3 regions of the Mesorhizobium sp. B283B1A genome follow, and region 2 is predicted to be linked to each of the others. Evidence: predicted binding sites of a transcription regulator. Region 2 holds the regulator's gene; each other region holds the start of a gene.

Region 1 (7,603 bases), on a different contig from region 2:
CGATCTGGCTCCAATTGCTGCCAAGGGTTTGCCGCGCCCAGACCAGGAAGGCCATCCCGGTAACGGCCACGATGACACCGATGCTGCTCAAGACGGCGTTCACGGGTGCGAAGTTGACGAACCGGAACATCGGCACACGCGGAAGCAGGAAAGCGAGGATCATGGCGAACATCAGCCCCAGTCGCTGCGCGATGTGCTCCTCGGTGTCCCGTTTCACACCGAACGCCGAAACGGTCAGGTAGACGATCAGCACGAGCCAGGCGGCATAGATGGACCAGACGAAAACCATGGCTTGCTCCTTCCGTCGCCATGCGGACCTAGCGTGCCGCAAGGACGCGTCAACGCCACACGGCCGGTACCGCCTCTTGGCTCGCGTCCGTGGTCGATGTTAGAAATCGACCGGCAAATGCTGGACGGCGGACGTTGTTCATGGCTCGATTTTTACGCCTTGCGCTGGTGGCAATTGGGCTGATCGGTCGATGCCTGGCCGCCCATCCTGTGCTGGCAACCACGCTGGACGAGATCTACCAGTCGCAGACCATCGTCACCGGCCAAGGCGAGGAGAACCGCCAGACAGGCTTCAGGGATTGCCTGGACAGGGTCCTGGTCAGGGTTTCGGGCGATCAGCGGTTGCTCGACAAACCAGAGATAGCGGATCTGCGCGACAAAGCCGGCAGTTTCGTCGATGCTTTCCGCTACCATGACCGGTTGGAGGGCATTCCGATCCATGACGAGCAAGGCACGCATGACCGGCCGCATGATCTGACCTGCTTCTACAAGCCTGACGTGATCGACAAGGTGCTGGCGTCGCTGGGCAGCAGGCCCTGGCTGGGCGACCGGCCGACGCTCGCGGTCTTTCTCGTTGCCGAACAGGGTGCCCGACATTTCGTCCTAAGCGCCGAGGAGCAGCGTGGCGAAACGATGCGCGAATCCTTCGTCAATGCTGCCGGTCCAATGCTGATGCACGTCGCATTTCCGAAGGCTGCGCAGCTTGCCGGCCTGGGTGAAAAAGCGCTGCGCGCCGCCGACATGGCGAGGCTGGATCGGCAAGCCAAACAAGTAGGTGGCGCGCAAGCGCTCGCCGGCAGCATCGTATGGAGCGACAAGGAGCTCGGCTGGATCGCCGATTGGCGGCTAGCCGACCGCGGCAAGACCTATCGCTGGCAGGCGCGTGGCGTCAGCTTCGACGAGGCGTTTCGTGTGGCCATCAGAGGCGCGGTGCAGATTCTTTCGGGTAATGGGCAGCCTTGACTGGATAGGCAGGAGGGATAGCGCGCCCCTCTGCCCTGCTGGGCATCTCTCCACAAGGGGGGAAATTGGCAGCTTCGACCGCTGGCACAAACGTGTCGCATTGGTGAGCATCGAGGGCTCGTGGTAAAAGCCGTTGATCCGGAGTTTTGGCAATGAACAGATTCACCCCGACAAAGCCAGCCGGCGCGCGCAGCGTCGACGACGTCACCGGCAGCCGCCGCCTGCGCCGCATGCGCAAGGCCGATTGGTCGCGCCGGCTCGTGCAGGAGAACCGGCTCGCCGTCGATGATTTGATCTGGCCGATCTTCGTCGTCGAGGGCAAAAATGTGCGCGAGCCGATTGCGGCCATGCCGGGCGTCTTCCGCCTGTCGATCGATCTGGCTGTCAGGGAGGCGGAACGCGCCGCCAAGCTCGGCATTCCGGCGCTCGCCACCTTCCCCAATGTCGATCTGGCCTTACGCGACCAGACCGGCTCGCACATCCTAGACCCCGACAATGTCATCAACCGCGCGACCCGCGCCATAAAGGACGCGGTGCCCGAGATCGGCATCATCACCGACGCCGCGCTCGACCCGTTCACCAGCCACGGCCATGACGGCATCCTGCGCGACGGCATCATCGTCAACGACGAGACGGTCGATCAGGTCGCGGCGGCGGCCGTCATCCAAGCGGCGGCCGGCGCCGACATCATCGCGCCGTCCGATATGATGGACGGCCGTATCGGCGCCATCCGCGACGCGCTCGACGCCAACGGCTTTCAGGACGTGGCGATCATGTCCTACGCGACCAAATTCGCCTCGGCCTTCTACGGCCCCTATCGCGAGGCGGTCGGCACCGCCGGGCTGCTCAAGGGCGACAAGAAGACCTACTATATCGACCATGCCAACTCGGACGAAGCCGTGCGCGAGGCCGAACAGGACATCGCCGAGGGCGCCGACATGCTGATGGTCAAGCCCGGCCTGCCCTATCTCGACATCATCCGCAGGCTGAAGGACGAATTCCAGATGCCGACCTTCGCCTACCAGGTGTCGGGCGAATATTCGATGATCAAGGCAGCGGGCGCCAATGGCTGGATCGACGGCGAGAAAGCGATGCTGGAGAGCTTGCTTGCCTTCAAGCGCGCCGGCTGCGACGGCATCCTGACCTATTTCGCACCTGAAGTGGCGACGATGCTGAAGGGGTAGGTTCTCGCCCTCCCCCGGCCAGTCAGCGACGTGGTCGTCCATGAACGGCATCCGCGACTTCCATAAGGAACTTACAGGCAAGGACTTCCCGCTGCTGGCGGAGAGGTCCGGGTACGTGTTTCTTCGCCGTAGAAAATACCACTTGCAATTCGCAATCGGTTTGCTACAAGGCAACCACTTGCAAAATACAACTGGTTATCGAGGAGGTTTTCATGTCCAAGCTGCGTGTCAACGCTTTCACCCTATCGCTCGACGGCTATGGCGCCGGTCCCGACCAGGATCTGCAAAATCCGCTCGGCATTGGTGGGGAATCCCTGCACAAGTGGTTTGTCGACACCCGCACCTTCCGCAAGATGGTGCTCGGGCAAGACGGCGGCACCACTGACGCCGACGAGGCGTTCGCGGCACGCAGCTTCGAGAATGTCGGCGCGTGGATCCTCGGGCGAAACATGTTCGGACCGATCCGCGGTGAGTGGCCCGACGAGACCTGGAAGGGCTGGTGGGGCGACAACCCGCCCTACCATGTGCCGGTCTTCGTGCTGACACACTTCAAGCGAGCGCCGATCACGATGGAGGGCGGCACCACTTTCCACTTCGTCACCGACGGGATCCATTCGGCGCTCGAGCAGGCAAGGTCGGCGGCTGGCGGCAAGGATGTGCGGGTCGGCGGCGGTGTCTCGACCGTCCGGCAATATCTCCAGGAAAAACTTATCGACACCATGCACCTAGCGATCTCGCCGATGCTGCTGGGAACAGGCGAGCATCTCTTAGCGGGCCTGGATATGGTGAAGCTTGGCTATCGATGCACGGAGCAGGTGGCGACAGCGCTTGCCACGCATGTGATCATCGATCGAGCGTAGGTGGGGAGCGTAATCTCCCCCCACGTGGGGGAGACCGCAGCCTCATCCGCCTCAATACTTCTCCGGCACGTAGAGTTCGCGCGGCAGAACCTGGCGCTCGTATTCCGGATTGAAGACGCGCTCGGGCAGCGTGATCTCCTCGTGCGGTACCTCTTCATACGGCAATTGCTTCAGCAGATGATCGATGCAGTTCAGCCGCGCGCGCTTCTTGTCGTTGCCTTCGACGATGAACCAGGGCGCCTCGGGAATGTTGGTGCGGGCGAAGGTTTCTTCCTTGGCCTTGGTGTACTGTTCCCAGCGCACGCGCGACTGCAGGTCCATCGGTGACAGCTTCCACTGCTTCATCGGGTCATGGATGCGCATCAGGAAGCGCATCTGCTGCTCCTCGTCGGTGATCGAGAACCAGTATTTGACCACGGTGATGCCCGAGCGCACCAGCATGCGCTCGAACTCCGGCACGTCGTGGAAGAACTCCTCGACCTGCTCCGGTCCGGCAAAACCCATCACCCGTTCGACGCCGGAACGGTTGTACCAGGAGCGGTCGAACAGCACGATCTCGCCACCGGCCGGCAAATGCGGGACGTAGCGCTGGAAATACCACTGCGATTTCTCGCGTTCGGTCGGCGCCGGCAGTGCCACGACGCGGCAGATGCGCGGATTGAGCCGCTGGGTGATGCGCTTGATGACGCCGCCCTTGCCGGCGGAGTCGCGGCCCTCGAAGATCACCACCAGCTTCTTCCTGTGATAGGCGACCCACGACTGCAGCTTGATCAGCTCCGACTGCAAGGTGATCAGGTCGCGGAAATACTGCATGCGGTCGATCGATGGCGGATGCGAGTTCTTGTAGATCTTGGCGATCTCCATCGACAGCGCCGGTTCCGACATTTCGAGCTCATAGTCTTCGTCGAGCGTGTCGGCGAGCTCGGCTTCGAGCCAGTCTTTTGCAGGGGAATTCTGTCTCACCTCGGTCATATCAGTTGCTCCGCTTGCAAGCCTGTCGGTTCACGTCCCTGCTGGCCCGCGGCCTGGAACGGAACACCTTAGCCGAATTCAATATAGGCCGGCAGTGACGGTTTTATTGCAGCCCGAGCGCGATCGCCGGCGCTGCAAATCCCGCGAGATATGATCGATCGTCGTCCTGGCATGGCGACAAGCGGACCGAATTGTCCTACAAATCTCCGGTCGCATTCCGGGCTGCCCTTTCGCGCCGCCCCAATTCAACTCAGCCCCAGTTCAACACGGCCCAATTCAATACGGCCCCAATTCAACACAATCGCGAGGACTGACATGGAATACCGCACTCTCGGCCGTTCCGGCCTGAAGGTTTCGACACTGACCATGGGCACCATGACCTTCGGCGGCGCCGGCCCGTTCGCCGCTGTCGGCAACAGCGATCTCGCCGAAGCCAAACGGATGATCGACATGTGCATCGATGCCGGCATCAATCTTCTCGACACCGCCAATGTCTATTCGAACGGCATCTCGGAAGAGATCATTGGCGAAGCACTCGGCGGCAAGCGCAAGAACGACGTGCTGATCGCCTCCAAGGCGAGGATGCGGATCGGCAAAGGTCCTAACGACGAAGGCCTGTCGCGCTATCACCTGATCCGCGAGTGCGAGAGGAGCCTGAAGCGGCTCAAGACCGATGTCATCGATATCTATTTCCTGCACGAATGGGACGGCCTGACGCCACTTGAGGAAACCATCGCCGCGCTCGACACGTTGGTCGGCCAGGGCAAGATCCGCTATGTGGGCTGCTCCAACTACTCTGGCTGGCAGGTGATGAAGGGGCTTGCCGTCAGCGACAGCCATCACCAGCCGCGTTTTGTCACCCAGCAAATCCACTACACGCTGGAGGCACGCGAGGCAGAGTATGAATTGCTGCCGATTTCGGTCGACCAGGGGCTCGGCGTGCTGGTGTGGAGCCCGCTCGCCGGCGGCTTGCTGTCCGGGAAATACCGCCGCGACAGCCCCACCGCCCGACAGCTCGCCGGCTGGTCCGAGCCGCCGATCCGGGACGAGGACCGGCTCTGGCGGATCGTCGACGTGCTGGTCGAAATCGGCAAGGCCCGGGGTGTTTCCGCGGCGCAGGTGGCCCTTGCCTGGCTGCTCGGCCGCCCCGCCGTCTCCTCCCTGGTGATCGGCGCCCGCAACGATGCCCAGCTCAAGGATAATCTCGCAGCCGCAGCCCTGGAACTCAGTGCCGACGAACGCCAGCGCCTCGACGCGGTCAGCCGGCCGCCTTTGCTCTACCCCTACTGGCACCAGCAACTGACGGCAAAGGATCGCTTCAGCCCCGCCGACACGGTTCTCGACCGCAGCGCCATCTGACGGACATCAGGATCTAACCCCCGATGAACCGCCAGAGTTCGGGATAGGGTTCGAGCTGGCCGCTGAGCACGAAATATTTGTAGAGCACGAGCAGGGAGATCGCCTGCTCGTCTCGCTGGTTGGAGAACTTGCGGCAATGCGCATTGGCCGCGAGGACGATGCGCTCCGCCGCGGCCGGGTGCCGTTCGAAATAGCTTACTTTTTCGGCCAGATCGGCGAAATCCGGATCGAGCGGCACATAGTGGACATTGGCCTCGAGCTGGCTCTCCCTGAACCACGTCTCGTAGGTCGGCGGCGGCATCAGGCAGAGCGAGTTCGAATTCATGATCCACTTCAGATTGGTCGCCACGTCATTGCCCTCCAGCGAGACGATGTAGCGATAGCGCAGGTGCTGGGCGATGCTGAGAAAGGGCTTGCTGTACTTTGCCGGCGCGTTCGGCTTGTGCGAGCCCGCATCGCAGAACGGCAAGTCGCGCACGGCATCCAGAAACCTTGTCCTGAGCGGATTGTTGAGATCGCCACGCCAGACCACGGCCGGCAGTTTGTCGGCGAAGGCAACCGTGTCGACAGGCATGTAGAAGTGGCGGAACTTGTTGAACTTCATGAGCACCGCATTGTCGTTGTCGGCCTGGATCGGGCGATCCTTGACGAATGACGGCACCTTGGGCACCTCGATGACGTCGCCAAACTCCAGGTCGAGGCGCAGTCCGGCATCGAAGTAACGGGCAAATTCCTTCAGGTCGTAGTAATACATGCTGCGTGTCGACGGCAGGCTGTCGATACGGACGGCATCGGGGCTGGGCGAGAACGTGTCGTGAAGCTTGTTGTAGTCGTTCAATCGTTGGCGGACGGCCTCATCGGAGAGCCTGGCCTGCTCGAGGCGACCTGCCAGCCGTCGTCGGAAGATTGCCTGTGGTGCGACATCGCGGATGACATTTCGCGCATAGTAGAAAACCTTTTGGGTCGTTCGCTGTATGGTGGCCATCGTTCTCTGATCAAAACAAGCGCCAGCAAACGCACGACAGCCGAAATAGTTCCTCGCGCGCTCCCGCGTGGTCGTGTCAGAGATTTCGCAAAAATAGGCGGCGCCTCCAAATGGCAACGGCGCGTTTGGCCACAGGGGCCGGCTATGTCGCCGGCAACTATCCCGTTATGTAGCGCCAGACATCGGCATCCGGCTTGATCTGGCCGCTGAGCACGAAATATTTGTAGAGCACCAGCAGGGAGATCGCCTGTTCGGTCTGCTCATTGTCGAATATCCGGCAATAGGCGTTCGCGGCTGCGACGATGCGTTCGGCCTTCGCCGGGTGCCGCTCGAAAAAGGCCACATGTTCAGCAAGGTCGGAGAAGTCCGCTGCGAGCGGCACATAGTGGACGTTGGCTTCGAGCTGCCGCTCCGCGAACCATGTCTCGTATGTCGGAGGCGGCATCAAGCAGAGTGACTTCGAGTTCAATATCCATTTGAGATTAGTCGCCACGTCGTTGCCTTCGAGCGAAACGATGTAGCGATAGCGCTGGTGCTGGGCGATGGTGAGAAAGGGCTTGGCATACTCTGCCGGCGCGTTGGGCTTGTGCGAGCCGGCGTCGCAGAACGGCAGGTCGCGCGCTGCTTCCAGAAACCGTGTCCTGATCGGATTGTTGAGATCGCCACGCCAGACCACGGCCGGCAGCTTGTCGGCGAACGGGATCGTATCGGCCGGCATCTGGAAATGGCGAAACTTGTCGAGCTTCATGATGACCGCGTTGCCGTCGTCGTCACGGATCGGCCGATCCTTGACGATCGAAGGCACCTTCGGCACCTTCATGACGTCTCCGAACTCGACGTCGATCAGCAGGCCGGGATCGAAGTAGCGGGCAAACTCCTTCAGGTCGTAATAATACATGGTCGGAGTGAAGGGCAGCTCGCTGATGCGCACGGCCTTTGCGCTTGGCGTGAAATCATCCTGCAGCTTGTTGTAGTAATTCAGCCGCCGGCGC
Region 2 (7,603 bases):
CCTTCAACTTCACCGACTACCTGGTTAAGCTCTCGCCCGACTGGAAGGACAAGGTCGGTTCGGACACGGCCGTCGAATGGCCGACCGGCGTCGGCGCCAAGGGCAGCGAAGGCGTTGCCAATACCGTCAAGCAGACCGACGGCGGCATCGGCTACGTCGAATACGCCTATGCCAAGCAGAACAACCTGTCCTACTCAAAGATGGTGAATGCAGCCGGCAAGGTCGTCGAGCCGTCGCTCGAATCCTTCGGCGCTGCCGCTTCGAACGCCGACTTCAAGACTGCCAAGAACTTCAACGTCATCATCACCAACGAGCCCGGCGACACCACCTGGCCGATCGCTGCTTCGACCTGGGTGCTGATCCACAAGGTTCCCGATGACGCTGCTGCCACCGGCGAAGCGCTGAAATTCTTCGCCTGGGCCTACAAGGACGGCAAGGAAACCGCCAAGGCGCTCGACTATGTGTCGATCCCCGACAGCGTCGTCGACCTGATCAAGGCTTCGTGGAGGACCGACATCCAGGCCGACGGCAAGCCCGTCTACGCCGGCGAGTAACATCTCTGGAGGAGCGCCGCGCCCGCGGCGCTCCTTTTCCTTCAACTCGAAAGAGCCGAGCTTGACATGAGCGCTGTCCAGGAAGCCTTGCCAGCCATTCGAGGTTCGCGCGACGCCATCGTCAGGCGGTTTGCGCTGACAGACGCGATCTTCCACGCAATGACCCGCGCCGCCGCGATATTGGTGCTGGTGCTGCTCGGCGGCGTCGCGATCTCGCTGTTTGCCGGCTCTTGGCAAGCCCTCTCGACCTTCGGCTTCTCGTTCCTGACCAGCGAAAGCTGGAATCCGGTGACGGAGAAATTTGGCGCGCTGGCGCCGATCTACGGCACCATCATCACCTCGGCAATCGCCATCCTGATCGCCGTGCCGCTCGGCATCGGCATCGCCATCTTCCTCACCGAGCTTTGCCCGCGCCCGCTGCGGCGCCCGATCGGCATGGCGGTGGAATTGCTCGCCGGCATTCCCTCGATCATCTACGGCATCTGGGGCCTGTTCGTGCTGGCGCCGTTCCTGCAGACCACGGTGCAGCCGTTCATCATCAGCGTGTTCCACGGCGTCCCCGGCCTCAGCAGCTTGTTTGCCGGCCCGCCCTACGGCATCGGCCTGCTGACATCGTCGATGATCCTCGCCATCATGGTGCTGCCTTTCATCACCTCGATCACCAAGGACGTCTTCGACACGGTGCCTCCCGTGCTGAAGGAATCGGCCTACGGCATCGGCTGCACGACCTGGGAAGTGACCCGCCGCGTCGTCATCCCCTACACCCGCATCGGCATCATGGGCGGCGTCATGCTCGGCCTTGGCCGCGCGCTCGGCGAAACCATGGCGGTGACCTTCGTCATCGGCAACGCCCACCGCATCAGTACGTCGCTGTTTGCGCCGGCAACGACGATCTCGGCGACCATCGCCAACGAATTCACCGAGGCGGTCGGCGATCTCTACACGTCTTCGCTGGTGGCGCTCGGCCTGATCCTGTTCGTCATCACTTTCCTGATCCTTGCCATCGCACGCTACATGCTGATGCGCATCGACGCCCGCACCGGAGCCTGACCGATGTCGACAGCCACGTCGCTTCACCAGAGCCGCAAGCGCAAGAATGGCGTGATGATGACGCTGTGCGTCGCCGCGGCCGGCATCGGCCTTGCCTGGCTGGCGCTCATTCTCGGCGCCCTGCTCTACAAGGGCCTGTCGGGTGTCAATCTTTCGGTCTTCACACAAATGACCCCGCCGCCCGGCGATGCCGGCGGCCTGCTCAACGCCATCTACGGCAGCATCGTGATGACCGTCATCGGCATCATCGTCGGCACGCCGATCGGTGTGCTGGCCGGCACCTACATGGCCGAATACGGCCGCTTTTCGAAGCTCACTACCATTGTCCGCTTCATCAACGACATCCTTCTGTCGGCGCCGTCGATCATCATCGGCCTGTTCGTCTACGAATTGATGGTCCGGCCGATGGGGCACTTCTCGGCGATCGCCGGCGCCGTCGCGCTGGCGATCCTGGTCATCCCCGTCGTCGTGCGCACCACCGAGGACATGCTCAATCTGGTGCCCAACGCCTTGCGCGAAGCCGGCACCGCGATCGGCGCGCCGCGCTGGGTGGTCATCCGTTCTGTCGCCTACCGCGCCGCGCTTTCGGGCATCGTCACCGGCATATTGCTGGCCATCGCCCGCATCTCCGGCGAGACGGCGCCGCTGCTGTTCACCGCGCTCAACAACCAGTTCTGGTCGAGCAATCTCAACGCGCCGATGGCCAGCCTGCCTGTCACCATCTTCCAGTTCGCTCTCAGCCCCTACGAGGAATGGCAGCAACTGGCCTGGACCGGCGCACTCATAATTACATTGACGGTTCTCGCGCTCAGCATCTTTGCGCGCAGCCTGACCGGACGCAGAGAGGACAAATGAGCCAGATGTTGTCTCCAGACATGACGATCGCCGCCGAGGCAGCCGCCAAGGCAAAGATCGAGGTCAAGAACCTCAATTTCTACTACGGCCAGTCGAAGGCGCTGAAGGACATCACGCTGTCGCTGCCCGAACGCAGCGTCACCGCCTTCATCGGACCGTCGGGCTGCGGAAAGTCGACGCTGCTGCGCGTCTTCAACCGCATCTACGAGCTCTATCCCAGGCAGACAGCCGAGGGCCAGGTGCTGCTCGACGGCAAGAACGTTCTCGACCGCTCGCAGGACCTCAACCTGTTGCGCACCAAGATCGGCATGGTGTTCCAAAAGCCGACGCCGTTCCCGATGTCGATCTATGAGAACATCGCCTTCGGTGTCAGGCTCTATGAGAAGATCAGCAAGGCCGAGATGGACGGCCGCGTCGAACAGGCGCTGAAGCGCGCAGCACTCTGGACCGAGGTCAAGGACAAGCTCAATGCCAGCGGCCTCAGCCTTTCGGGCGGCCAGCAGCAGCGGCTCTGCATTGCCCGTACCGTGGCGGTGAAGCCGGAAGTCATCCTGCTCGACGAGCCGGCCTCGGCGCTCGATCCGCTGTCGACCGCCAAGATCGAGGAGCTGATCGACGAATTGCAGGCCGACTACACGATCGTCATCGTCACCCACAACATGCAGCAGGCGGCGCGCGTGTCGAAGCAGACGGCCTTCATGTATCTGGGCGAACTGGTCGAGTTCGACAAGACGGAGAAGATCTTCACGTCGCCCCGCGAAAAGCGCACGCAGGACTACATCACCGGCCGCTTCGGCTGATCACGCATACGAGGACCAGGATCATGGCCGAACACACGGTTGCAGCCTTCGATGAAGATCTCGGACAGATCAGCAGGCTGATCAGCGACATGGGCGACCTCGCCGGCTCGATGGTCGGCGGTGCCACCAAGGCGCTGCTGAACTCCGACAATGCGCTCGCCCAACGCGTCGTCTCCGATGACGCGATCATGGATGCGCGCCAGCGCGAGCTGGACGACCGCGCCATCACGTTGATCGCAAAGCGCCAGCCGATGGCCGACGATCTGCGCCACGTCGTCGGCTCGATCCGCATGGCCGGCGATCTCGAACGCATCGGCGACCTTGCCAAGAACATCGCCAAGCGCGTCGGCACGGTCGGGCTCTCCGCCACGCCGCGCGACCTGTCGCACTCCATCGACGCGATGGCGCAGCTGGTGCTGATCCAGGTTCAAGGTGTTATCGAGGAATATGCGGCGCGCGATGCCGCCGCACTGGCCAAGCTGCGCGCCGACGACGAGCGTATCGACGTCAAATACACTTCGGTGTTCCGCGAACTGCTGACCTACATGATGGAAGATCCGCGCAACATCACCGCCTGCACGCATCTTCTGTTCTGTGCCAAGAACCTCGAACGCATCGGCGACCACGTGACCAACATCGCCGAGAATGCGTATTATGTGCTGACCGGCACGCAGCTGCCCGCCAATCGCCCGAAGCAGGACGAAACCGCGATGTCGGCGCCGGCGGCATAGCAGGGGTGACCAGCCGATGATCGCGCCACGCATCATGGTGGTGGAGGATGAGGAGCCGCTAGGGGTGCTGCTCCGCTACAATCTGGAATCCGAGGGCTACCAAGTCGAGGTGGTGACGCGCGGCGATGAGGCGGAGATCCGCCTGCAGGAGAACGTGCCCGACCTTCTGGTGCTCGACTGGATGGTACCGGCGGTGTCCGGCATCGAACTCTGCCGGCGCCTGCGGATGCGGCCCGAGACCGAGCGGCTGCCGATCATCATGCTGACCGCGCGGGGCGAGGAGAGCGACCGCGTGCGCGGCCTGTCGACCGGCGCCGACGACTATCTGGTCAAGCCGTTCTCGACGCCGGAATTCATGGCACGCGTCAAGGCGCTGCTGCGCCGCGCTAAACCTGAAGTGCTGTCCAGCGTGCTCAAGGTCGGCGATATCGTGCTCGACCGCGAATCGCACCGCGTCTACCGCAAGAAGAGCGAGATCCGGCTCGGACCGACCGAGTTCCGCCTGCTCGAATTCATGATGCGCCATCCCGGTCGCGTGTTCTCGCGCAGCCAGCTGCTCGACAATGTCTGGGGCGAGACGATCTACATCGACGAGCGCACCGTCGACGTGCATGTCGGGCGCCTGCGCAAGGCGGTCAACAACGGCCGCATGCCGGATGTGATCCGCACGATTCGTGGGGCGGGCTACGCGATCCGGGAAGATTAGGTTCTTCGGCGCGGAAGGTTAGAAAGTCGGATTTCGTGCTTAAGCCGGATCGCTTTACCTTGGCGATTGGCGAAAACGTCCATTGCTTCGTCATCCACGGGCGGAGCAAGGAGCGAAGCGACGCGGCGTAGACCCGAGGATCCATGCCGCGACTTCGAAGCGTTGCCTCGGCGCGGAATTCTGCTCCGCTGCACTCCGTGGCCAAGGTCGCGGCATGGATCCCAGGGTCTCCGCGACGGAGATTCGCTCCTGCTCCGCCCAGGGATGACGAAGTCGTGAGGCTTTGTCCAACCCACGGATGTTACGATGGCTTCGATTTCACGCCACGTTCTTCCCAGCCGCGCCTGCTCTCGCCTGCACGCCCGGCGCGAAAATTTCCTGGTCGACGAAGGTCAGTGCGCGCATGGCGCAGCCTTCGCGGATCAGCGGCAGTTCGTTAGGCTCGGTGTCGAAAGAGATCGATTTCGAGTGCTGGCCGCCGGCGGTCTGGGCAATCGCCTCGCGCAAGGCCGGCTCGATCAGGTCGAAGGCGGCGGCGCTGACGCCGACAATGGCGACGGGGGCGGGATCGATCAGCGCGAACAGGCTGCCGAGGCCATAGCCGAGTGCCTCGCCGGCCCTGCGATAGGCCTGGCGCTCCGGTCCGTCCTTGTCGCGCGCCGAGGCCGCCAGCGCCCGCATGTCGGCGTCGCTGACGTCGACCGGTTCGGTGTCCTCGCCAAGCTGTCTCGCGTTGCGCCAGATGGCGTAGTTGCCGGCATAGGCCTCGACGCAGCCGCGCCGTCCGCAGCGGCAGAGTGCGCCGTCCGGCCGGTGGATCATGTGGCCGAATTCGCCACCCGACGAGTGGGTGCCGGTGAACAGTTGGCCCTTCAGCACAAGGCCCATGCCGATGCCGTGAGACAGCAGAATGGCGATGAAGTCGTCGCGGTAGCGCTCGGGATCGCGCCAGCGCAGCGCCACCGCCATCATGTTGCAGTCGTTTTCCATGGTGGCGGGGATGCCGAACTCGGCCTCGAATATGTCGGCGAACGCGATGTCGGTCTGCGGCGTGATCGGCGACCACAGCATGGCGCGCGCCTCGGTATCGGTGATGCCCTGGATGGCCAGTGCGATGCGGGCGACGCTGCGGACATCGATGTCGGGATCGTCGATGCGGCGCCGCACGATGGCGACGCATTCGCCGATCAGCGCCTCGCGCGACATGGTCAGCGTGTCCAGCCGGCGCTGTTCCTCCGATATCACCTGGCCGGCATAGTCGATGACGGCGACCGACAGGAAATTCAGCGACAGCACCACGGTCATCACCGCCGCCGCCTCCGGGTTGAGTGTGAGGCCGACCTGCGGTCGACCGCGTTTCAGCGACCCGGCCTCGCTCGGCTTGCCCTCGGTCAGGACGCCTTCGCCGATCAGGTCGGAGGAGATCGCCGAGATGGTCGAGTGGCTGAGGCCGGTGGTGGCGGCGATCTCGGTGCGCGAAGGCTGACCGGCACGGCGCACGGCCGAGATCACCATGGCGCGGTTGCGCCGGCGCAGATCGTCGTGGCGGATTCCGACCGACATGTTCACCCACATCCTCCCGGTCGCCGCGGCCTTTCGTGCCTCCCGAAGGCCGCCAGCGAAGCCGCCAAATACTGGCAGAAGCGCCGCACGCTGTCATTATTTATTCCGGAGCTCGAAAAAAAGTCCGCGGCACCTCAAAATCCATCAGAATCATTGTTGACAGTGTTCCGGCGATGGACCAGTGTTTTTTCGAGGCTCGAAAAAATAGGGCCTTTGTGCCGGCCTTAGGGTCAGTTTGGTCGCGCCATACGCGGCGCAGGGAGGAATATCATGAAGAAATTCACAGCCGCCATCCTGGCGGGTGTCGCCATGTCGCTGACGCTTGCGTCGGTCGCGCAGGCGAAGGACAAGGTCATCGGTGTTTCCTGGTCCAACTTCCAGGAAGAGCGCTGGAAGACCGACGAGGCCGCGATGAAAAAAGCGATCGAGGCCGCCGGCGACAAGTACATCTCCGCCGACGCGCAGTCCAATCCCGGCAAGCAGCTCACCGATGTCGAAAGCCTGATCTCGCAAGGCGCCAATTCGCTGATCATCCTGGCGCAGGACGCCTCGGCCATCGGCCCGGCGGTGCAGAAGGCATTGGACGAAGGCATTCCGGTCGTCGGCTATGACCGCCTGATCGAGAACAAGGACGTCTTCTACCTGACCTTCGACAACAAGGAAGTCGGTCGCTTGCAGGCCAGCGCGGTGTTCAAGGCCAAGCCGGAAGGCAACTACGTCTTCATCAAGGGCTCGGGTGCCGATCCGAATGCCGACTTCCTGTTCTCGGGCTCGATGGAAGTGCTCAAGGAAGCCATCGACAGCGGCAAGATCAAGAATGTCGGCGAGGCCTATACGGACGGCTGGCTGCCCGCCAACGCCCAGAAGAACATGGAACAGTTCCTGACCGCCAATGACAACAAGGTCGACGCGGTGGTCGCGGCCAATGACGGCACCGCAGGCGGCGTCGTCGCGGCGCTGACGGCGCAAGGCCTTGCCGGCACCGTGCCGGTGTCCGGCCAGGACGGCGACCATGCGGCACTCAACCGCATCGCGCTCGGCACCCAGACCGTGTCGGTGTGGAAGGACGCGCGCGAGCTCGGCAAGAACGCGGCCGAGATCGCCTCGCAACTGGCCGACGGCAAGAAGATGGCCGACATTGCCGGTGCGAAGGACTTCACGACGCCTGGCGGCAACACCGTCAAGTCGCTGTTCCTGACACCGGTTGCGATCACCAAGGACAATCTCAACGTGGTCATCGACGCCGGCTGGATCAAGAAGGACGAGGTCTGTGCAGGCGTCGCCGCCGGCAGCGTCGCGGCCTGCAACTGATCCGAAGACGTCAGACAATGAAACGCCGCGGCT
Region 3 (7,603 bases), on a different contig from region 2:
GCGGCGAGCCTGGGCGCGATCGCCGAGAAAGTGCCGTCGATCGCCGGGCTGGAAAACGCGCTGCAAAAGGCCAAGACAAACGACCGCACCACGGTGCTGGTCATCGACACCGACCCGCTTGTCTCCACCGATGCCGGCGGCCATTGGTGGGACGTGGCGGTGCCGGAAGTGTCCGCGCGGCCCCAGATCAACGCGGCACGCAAGGCCTATGACGAAAAGCGGCAGATGCAGAGCGTTGGCGATTGATATCGGCGCTGACCCCCACCCCGCTGCTGCGCAGCGACCCTCCCCACAAGGGGGAGGGTGAACAAGAAACCGGAGCTAGAACTTGAAAGCCAAACTGGGCATGTCCCCCATTGCGTGGTGGAATGACGATCTTGCCGAACTCAGCGATGACGTGTCGCTGGAAGAATGCCTGCGCCAGTCGCGCTCGGCCGGCTTCACCGGGATGGAGATGGGCCGGCGTTTTCCCAACGACCCCGCTGTCATGCTGCCGATCCTGAAGAAGGCTGACGTGACGCTGTGCGGCGGCTGGTTTTCCGGCACGCTGGTCGACGAGGAGATGGCAAAGAACCAGGATCGCATCCAGCCGATGATCGACCTGTTCAAGGCGGTGAACGCGCCTTGCATCGTCTATGGCGAGGTCGGCCGCTCGATTCAGGGCGACCGCTCCAAGCCGCTGGCCACCAAGCCGAAACTCTTGGACGACGAGATGAAGGCCTATGCCAAGCGCCTGACCGCGTTCGGCGAATGGTGCGCCGGGCAAGGCATGCCGCTCTCCTATCACCACCATATGGCCGCCGTGGTCGAGACCGAGCCGGAACTCGACGCCTTCATGCGCCATTCCGGCGAAGGCATTCCGCTGCTGCTCGACGCCGGACATCTGGCCTTCGCCGGCGGCGACGTGCTGCGCGCCATCGACAACCACCACAGGCGGATCAGCCACGTGCATGTGAAGGATGTTCGCATGGCGGTGATCGAAAAGGTCGATCGCACCAAACAATCCTTCCTCGACGCGGTGGCGCTCGGCGCCTTCACCGTGCCGGGCGACGGTTCGCTGGATTTCGGCGCCATCGTGCAGCGCTTCGCCGACCATGGCTACGAGGGCTGGTTCGTGGTCGAGGCCGAGCAGGACCCGAAGAAGAACCCGCCGCTCAAGATGGCTGAGGTTGGCCACAAGGAATTGATGCGGGTGATGACATCAGCCGGCTATACAGTCGAAACCCAGGGTTTCCCGAATGCCTGACACGATGGGTTCACGGCGAGGCAGGTTGCTGTAGATTGGCCCGATGAAAGATTCCGAGCACCCCTTCTTCCGGCCCTTGTGGCGTCGTGTCGCCGTCGTCGCGGTCTGCGTCATCTGGTCGATCATCGAGTTCGCCACCGGCACCCCGTTCTGGGGCGTCATCGCGCTGGGCTTTGCCGGCTACGGCGTCTGGCAGTTTTTCTACCTCTACAAGCCGGCGGACGAGAGCAAGGCGCCGGCCGAGGGCGAACCGAAGGAATAGAGGGGCCGTTGGGCGCGGAACGGGTCGCGTGCGTTGGAGATTGCCTGAAACGCCTCCCGCTTCGGAAGGGCGCCGGCCGAAGATTTGCGATGGCCCTTTCAAACACACGGCTTGGCTTCCCGGAGCCTTCGCGCCAACGGAATAGGAGACAAAAAAATGTCGAAGCTGCTCGTCAAAGCCGACAAGGGCCATGGCCGCGTCGCCCATGTGACGCCGGAAAGCGCCGGCTGGACCTATGTCGGTTTCGACCTGCATCGGCTGAAGCCGGGCGAAACGGCTTCCGGAAAGACTGACGACCGCGAAATCTGCCTGGTGTTCGTCACCGGCAAGGGCAAGGCGAAAGCCGGCGGCAAGGATCTCGGCCTGCTCGGGCAACGCATGTCGCCCTTCGAAGGCAAGCCATGGTCGGTCTACGTGCCGCAGGGATCGGACTGGTCGGTGACCGCGGGAACCGAGCTGGAACTCGCCGTCTGCTCGGCACCGGGCCTCGGCGGCGGATTGCCGGTCCGGGTGATCGGACCCAACGATCTCGGCCAGGAGGTGCGCGGCAAGGCCACCAACACGCGCTACGTCACCAACATCCTGCCGGAAGGTCAGCCGGCGGACTCGCTGCTGGTGGTCGAGGTCATCACGCCCGGGGGCCACACATCGAGCTACCCGCCGCACAAGCATGACCGGGACAATCTGCCCGCCGAATCCTATCTCGAGGAAACCTACTACCACCGCCTCAACCCGCCGCAGGGCTTTGCCTTCCAGCGCGTCTACACCGACGCCGACAAGACCGGCCATCGCGCGCTCGACGAGGCGATGGCGATCGAGGACGGCGATGTCGTGCTGGTGCCCGAGGGCTATCATCCCTGCGCCGCCTGCCATGGCTATGACCTCTATTACCTCAACGTCATGGCTGGGCCGAAGCGGACCTGGAAATTCCACAATGCGCCAGAGCACGAATGGTTGATGAGGGCCTGACCCTTCCGGGGTTTCGACCGAAGCCACTGGTCCAGCTCGGAAAAATCGTCGGCTAAGGACCGACAGGGGTCGATTTGCCATCGAAAACCCTTCAAAGCTTCGTCAATCCGTCATGGAAATCACCTATGGCAGCGAGACTGACGAGGATTTTTCATGCGCTACGCCATCTATTTCACCCCCCGGCAGGACGAGCCGCTGGCGCGGATCGCAGCCAACTGGCTGGGCCGCGACGCGTTCGGCGCCGCGACGAAGCCCGTCGAGGCGGTGGCTGACCTGTCGGCGGCGGAAGTCGCCTTCCACACCGCTTCGGCGCGCCGCTACGGCTTCCACGCGACGCTGAAGGCGCCCTTCCGCCTGGCGGCAAACGAGACGGAGGCCTCGCTGCGCGCGGCACTCGACCGTTTCGCCGAAACAACGCCGGTGGTGACGATCCCGCGTCTCGTCGTCAGCCAGATCGACAGTTTTTTCGCGCTCGTGCCGGAAGGGCCGCTGCCGCCGCTCAACCGTTTCGCCGATGACGTCGTGCGCGATTTCGACCGGTTCCGCGCGCCGCTGACCGAGGCCGAGATCGAGCGGCGCAGCCCGGATTCGCTGAAGCCGGCCGAGTTTCGCAACCTCTGCCAGTGGGGTTACCCCTATGTCTTCGAGACCTTCCGCTTCCACATGACGCTGTCCGGCCGGGCCGGGCCACAGGAAAGCCCACGTCTGCGCGCAGCAATCGACAGCCTGTTCGCGGACGTGCTTCGGCAACCGGTGCTGGTGGATGCGCTGACGCTGTTTGTCGAACTCGAACCGGGGGCACCGTTCATGGTGCTTTCCCATCACGCGCTTGGGCGCCGCCCGGCCAGAAAGACCGCCTGAGCCGGAACAGTTCCGACCGGAAGAACCAAGGATTGCCTGAAATGACCGCCGAGACCGTTCTTTCCAATGCCCGCATCGTGCTTGCCGACGAGATCGTCGAGGGCTCGCTGGTGCTGCGCGACGGGTTTATCGCCGACGTCGATGCAGGTAGCAGCCGGACCGGCGAGGACATGGGCGGCGACTATGTCATTCCTGGGCTGGTCGAACTGCATACCGATCATCTCGAGGGCCACTACGCGCCACGGCCGAAGGTGCGCTGGAATCCGATCGCGGCTGTGCTTGCCCATGACGCGCAAGTGGCGACGGCCGGCATCACCACCGTGCTCGACGCCCTGCGCGTCGGCATGGACGAGGACGCCGATCTTACCTTGGCCGATATCCGCAAGCTGGCCGATGCCATCGAGGACAGCGTCGCGCAGGATCGTCTGCGCGCCGATCACTTCCTGCATCTGCGCTGTGAGGTTTCGGCGCCAGATTGCTTGCAGGCCTTCGCCAATTTTGACGGCGACGAGCGGGTCAAGCTGGCATCGCTGATGGACCATGCGCCGGGACAGCGCCAGTTCGTCAATCTGGAAACCTACGCCTATTATTACCAGCGCAAGCTGAAGCTGACCGACCGCGACTTCCAGAAGTTCTGCGAGAAGCGAATGGGCGAGTCGGCGCTCAATTCGAGGCCGAACCGGGTGCATATCGCCGCCGCCTGCCAGGAGCGCGGGATCGTGCTGGCCAGCCATGACGATGCCACCATTGGCCACGTCGGCGAGGCGATCGAACAGGGCGTGCGCGTCGCCGAGTTCCCGACCACTCAAGAAGCCGCGCGCGCTTCGAAAGAAGCCGGGCTCGGCGTGCTGATGGGCGCACCCAACGTCATGCGCGGCGCCTCGCATTCGGGCAATGTCTCGGCCCGCACACTGGCGAGCGACGGCCTGCTCGACATATTGTCATCAGACTATATTCCGTTCAGCCTGATCCAGTCGGCCTTCTTCCTCGGCGACGTGGTCGAGGGCATCTCGCTGCCGCAGGCGGTCGCCATGGTTTCGAAGAACCCGGCCGAAGCGGTTGGCCTCAATGACCGCGGCATCATCGAGCAGGGCCGCCGCGCCGATCTGGTGCGCGTGCGAGTCGACGACCATGTCCCGGTGGTGCGCACCGTCTGGCGGCAGGGACTGCGGGTTGCATGATGGTGTCGGCCTTGATCGAGCGCGAACTGTCCGCCGAAACGTTTCCGATCCGCCATGGCGTTTTCGTCGCCGTCGTCGGCCCGAGCGGCGCCGGCAAGGACACGGTGATCGGCTACGCCCGCGCGCTGTTCACCGATGAGACGCGGCTGGAGTTCGTCCGCCGCGTCATCACCAGGCCGAGCGATGCGGCGAGCGAGGATCACGACACGCTGGCCGACGCCGCCTTCGTCGAAGCCGAGGCCGACGGCGCCTTCGCCATCTCCTGGGAGGCGCATGGCCTGCGCTATGGCCTGCCCGCCGATGTCGACTGGTCGGTGGCCAACGGCCGTGTCGCGGTGGCGAATGTATCGCGCGCGGTCATTCCGGTGTTGCGCGAGCGCTACGCCAATCTGGCCATCGTCGAGATCACCGCCTCGCCGGATGTGCTGGCCGAGCGGCTGGCGATGCGCGGACGCGAGTCGCGCGGCGAAGTGCTGGCGCGGCTGGCACGCAGCGCGAATGTCACCCTGTCCGGTCCGGGCGTCACCTCGATCGACAACAGCGGCGCGCGCGAAGTCGCCGGCGAACGCTTCGCCGAATTGTTGCGCAAGGCCATGGCCTTTTCCGACATGTCGGGCCTGATCTGATCAAGAGCAGATCCAGGAAAGTGTGAAACGGTTCCAATCAGAATTGCGCCGAACAAGGAGGTAGGACCTGCCCTCCTGCAGCGCGGCGTGTGCGGCTCGACTGGACGAAGCTCCGCCGGCTAGCGCCTCGCTTGCTTTTGCTGCCATCGAAGCATTGCGTGGTGCTGACCGCATAGTGATCTGAACTGCCCTTCCGAAGGTGGAAACGAACGGCAAAAAAGATCATGCTCGACCGAGACGATACAGGAAGCCTCTCATGCAAACACTGACGCCGATCCTCTCGACGGTCACGGCGGCGTTTCTCGCGTCCGTCGTCGAGGTCGTCGAGGCCTTCACCATCGTGCTTGCGGTCGGAGTGGCGCGCGGTTGGCGCCCGGCGCTGACGGGTGCCGCGCTGGCCCTGGCGGTGCTGGCGGCGCTGGTACTGGCGTTTGGCCCGTTGCTGGCGCTGGTGCCGACCACCGCGCTGCAATTCGCCGTCGGGGTACTCTTGATCCTGTTCGGCATGCGCTGGCTGCGGAAGGCCATCCTGCGCAGTGTCGGCGTCATCGCCCTGCATGACGAGGAAGCAGCCTTTGCCAAGGAAACCGCCGCTTTGCACCAACAGGCCAATGACCGCCGCGCCGACTACCTCGCCGGGTTGGCCTCGTTCAAGGCGGTGCTGCTGGAAGGCGTCGAGGTGGTGTTCATCGTCATTGCCGTCGGCGCGGCCCACGGGCAGACGCTTTACGCCGGCCTGGGCGCGCTGGTGGCATTCATCCTGGTGATGCTTGTCGGATCGGCCGTCCACCGGCCGCTGGCGCGCGTTCCCGAGAATGCGCTCAAATTCGTGGTCGGGCTAATGCTGACCAGCTTCGGCATCTTCTGGACCGGCGAGGGGATTGGTGCCGACTGGCCGGGCGCCGATCTCGCTCTGCTCGCCATCTTCGCAATGGTCGCGCTGGCGTCCTTCGCCATGGTGCGCTGGCTGCGCAGCACCTATCCCGCCGCCGCTGAAGGGCTCGCCCGATGAACGCCGTTCGTCTCATTGCCAGGGAGTTCTTCGGCATGTTCGTCGATGACGGCAACCTGGCGCTGCTGGCGCTGGTCCTGGTGGCCGCCGTCGTGGCGGCGGTGAAGCTGCTGGCGCTGCCGCCGCTCATCGGCGGCGTGCTGCTGCTGGTCGGCTGCCTCGCCGTCCTGCTGCATAGCGTTCGCCGCGCGGCCCGCCGGACCGATCGATAGCGACCGCCCCGCACGGGATGTTCCTTGCCGCTGAATTGGCGGCGCGGCTATTCCGCCGGCGCCCCGGCGACGTTCTTGCGGGCGGCCTCGACCATCAGCCGCCGTGCCCTGAACACGCCCCATTGCTGATCGACCAGCACGCCGATGAGGATGACGCCGCCCATCACCGCGAAGTTGAGGGAGGACGGAATGCCGAGCAGATTGACGAGGTTCTGCAGCTCCTGCAGCAGCACGGTGCCGAGAACGACGCCGATCAACGAGCCTTCGCCGCCGCGCAGCGAGAAGCCGCCCAGCACTGCCGCGGCGATCGCATAGAGTTCGTAGAACTGGCCGTGGCTGGCCGGCGAGATCGAGCGCGTATACATGGCGAAATAGATCGCCGACAAGGCCGTCAGCACGCCGCAGATGACATAGGCGGCCATGACGATGCGGCCGGTGCGGATGCCCGAATATTTCGCGGCTTCCTCGTTCTTGCCGATGGCGTAGAGATAACGGCCGAACACCGATCGGTGCAGCACCACCCACATGACGATGGCGATGACGATCAGCGCGATGAAGGAGTTCGGCACGCCCCAGGAGCGGCCGGCGGTGAGGAATTCCAGCTCGGGGAAATTCTGGCCGAAGGCGAAGCCGGCGGTGCCGTCGGCGGTGTAGAAGCGGGCGACGCCGCGATAGATCAGAAGACCGCACAAGGTCACTACGAAGGGCTGCAGCTTGAGCCGCGTGATCAGCCAGCCATGCACCAGGCCGATGATGGCGCCGAGCGCGATGATCAGCACGAAGGCCAGCGGCCAGTCCAGATCGCGCACGGCGATGAAGTCGATGAACAGCGTTCCCAGCAAGGCGACCACCGAGCCGACCGACAATTCGATGCCGCCGGTGATGATGACGAAGGCCTGGCCGATCGACAGGATGCCGAACAGGCCGATCAGGTTCGAGGTGTTGGCAAGGTTGATTGGCAACAGGAAGCGCGGATTGATGATGGCCACGATCGCGCCGACCACCAGGATCAGGATCAGCAGGCCGAGATCTTTCTTGCTCATCGTCTTCTCCCCAATGCCTGCCCGGGCGCTTTTTCAGCGACGCCGAGGCAAAAACTATTTCGGCTGCTTGCCCACCGCCAGCAGCAGCACGTTTTCCTGGCTGAACTGGTCCTTGTCGAGAATGCCGGATATCTGGCCCTCATGCATGACGGCGATGCGATCGGACACGCCGATCACCTCTTCCATGTCGC

What was found. The regulator PhoB, encoded in region 2, activates phosphate uptake and scavenging genes when phosphate is short. The targets are predictions, from matches to a motif close to TGTCATNNANCTGTCAT.
Region 1: the regulator PhoB is predicted to act here: its motif matches at 4,362-4,378, upstream of ppk2 (polyphosphate kinase 2).
Region 3: the regulator PhoB is predicted to act here: its motif matches at 2,575-2,591, upstream of LB577_RS26030 (DUF1045 domain-containing protein).

The regions. Positions count from the first base shown of each region.
Region 1 covers NZ_JAIUIQ010000047.1:12,616-20,218, reverse strand. The annotation lists gene LB577_RS28280 (methyltransferase family protein) at 1-289, opposite strand, end outside; gene LB577_RS28275 (DUF2066 domain-containing protein) at 430-1,251, shown strand; gene hemB (porphobilinogen synthase) at 1,404-2,435, shown strand; gene LB577_RS28265 (dihydrofolate reductase family protein) at 2,648-3,295, shown strand; gene ppk2 (polyphosphate kinase 2) at 3,347-4,267, opposite strand; gene LB577_RS28255 (aldo/keto reductase) at 4,583-5,626, shown strand; gene LB577_RS28250 (glycosyl transferase family 90) at 5,640-6,611, opposite strand; gene LB577_RS28245 (glycosyl transferase family 90) at 6,769-7,603, opposite strand, start outside.
Region 2 covers NZ_JAIUIQ010000011.1:56,526-64,128, reverse strand. The annotation lists gene pstS (phosphate ABC transporter substrate-binding protein PstS) at 1-554, shown strand, start outside; gene pstC (phosphate ABC transporter permease subunit PstC) at 621-1,604, shown strand; gene pstA (phosphate ABC transporter permease PstA) at 1,608-2,459, shown strand; gene pstB (phosphate ABC transporter ATP-binding protein PstB) at 2,456-3,259, shown strand; gene phoU (phosphate signaling complex protein PhoU) at 3,283-3,990, shown strand; gene phoB (phosphate regulon transcriptional regulator PhoB) at 4,007-4,696, shown strand; gene LB577_RS11700 (ROK family protein) at 5,015-6,259, opposite strand; gene xylF (D-xylose ABC transporter substrate-binding protein) at 6,530-7,570, shown strand.
Region 3 covers NZ_JAIUIQ010000038.1:50,927-58,529, forward strand. The annotation lists gene iolD (3D-(3,5/4)-trihydroxycyclohexane-1,2-dione acylhydrolase (decyclizing)) at 1-246, shown strand, start outside; gene iolE (myo-inosose-2 dehydratase) at 329-1,246, shown strand; gene LB577_RS26020 (DUF3329 domain-containing protein) at 1,290-1,508, shown strand; gene iolB (5-deoxy-glucuronate isomerase) at 1,665-2,477, shown strand; gene LB577_RS26030 (DUF1045 domain-containing protein) at 2,631-3,338, shown strand; gene LB577_RS26035 (alpha-D-ribose 1-methylphosphonate 5-triphosphate diphosphatase) at 3,380-4,519, shown strand; gene phnN (phosphonate metabolism protein/1,5-bisphosphokinase (PRPP-forming) PhnN) at 4,516-5,145, shown strand; gene LB577_RS26045 (COG4280 domain-containing protein) at 5,402-6,157, shown strand; gene LB577_RS26050 (hypothetical protein) at 6,154-6,369, shown strand; gene LB577_RS26055 (ABC transporter permease) at 6,417-7,412, opposite strand; gene LB577_RS26060 (sugar ABC transporter ATP-binding protein) at 7,467-7,603, opposite strand, start outside.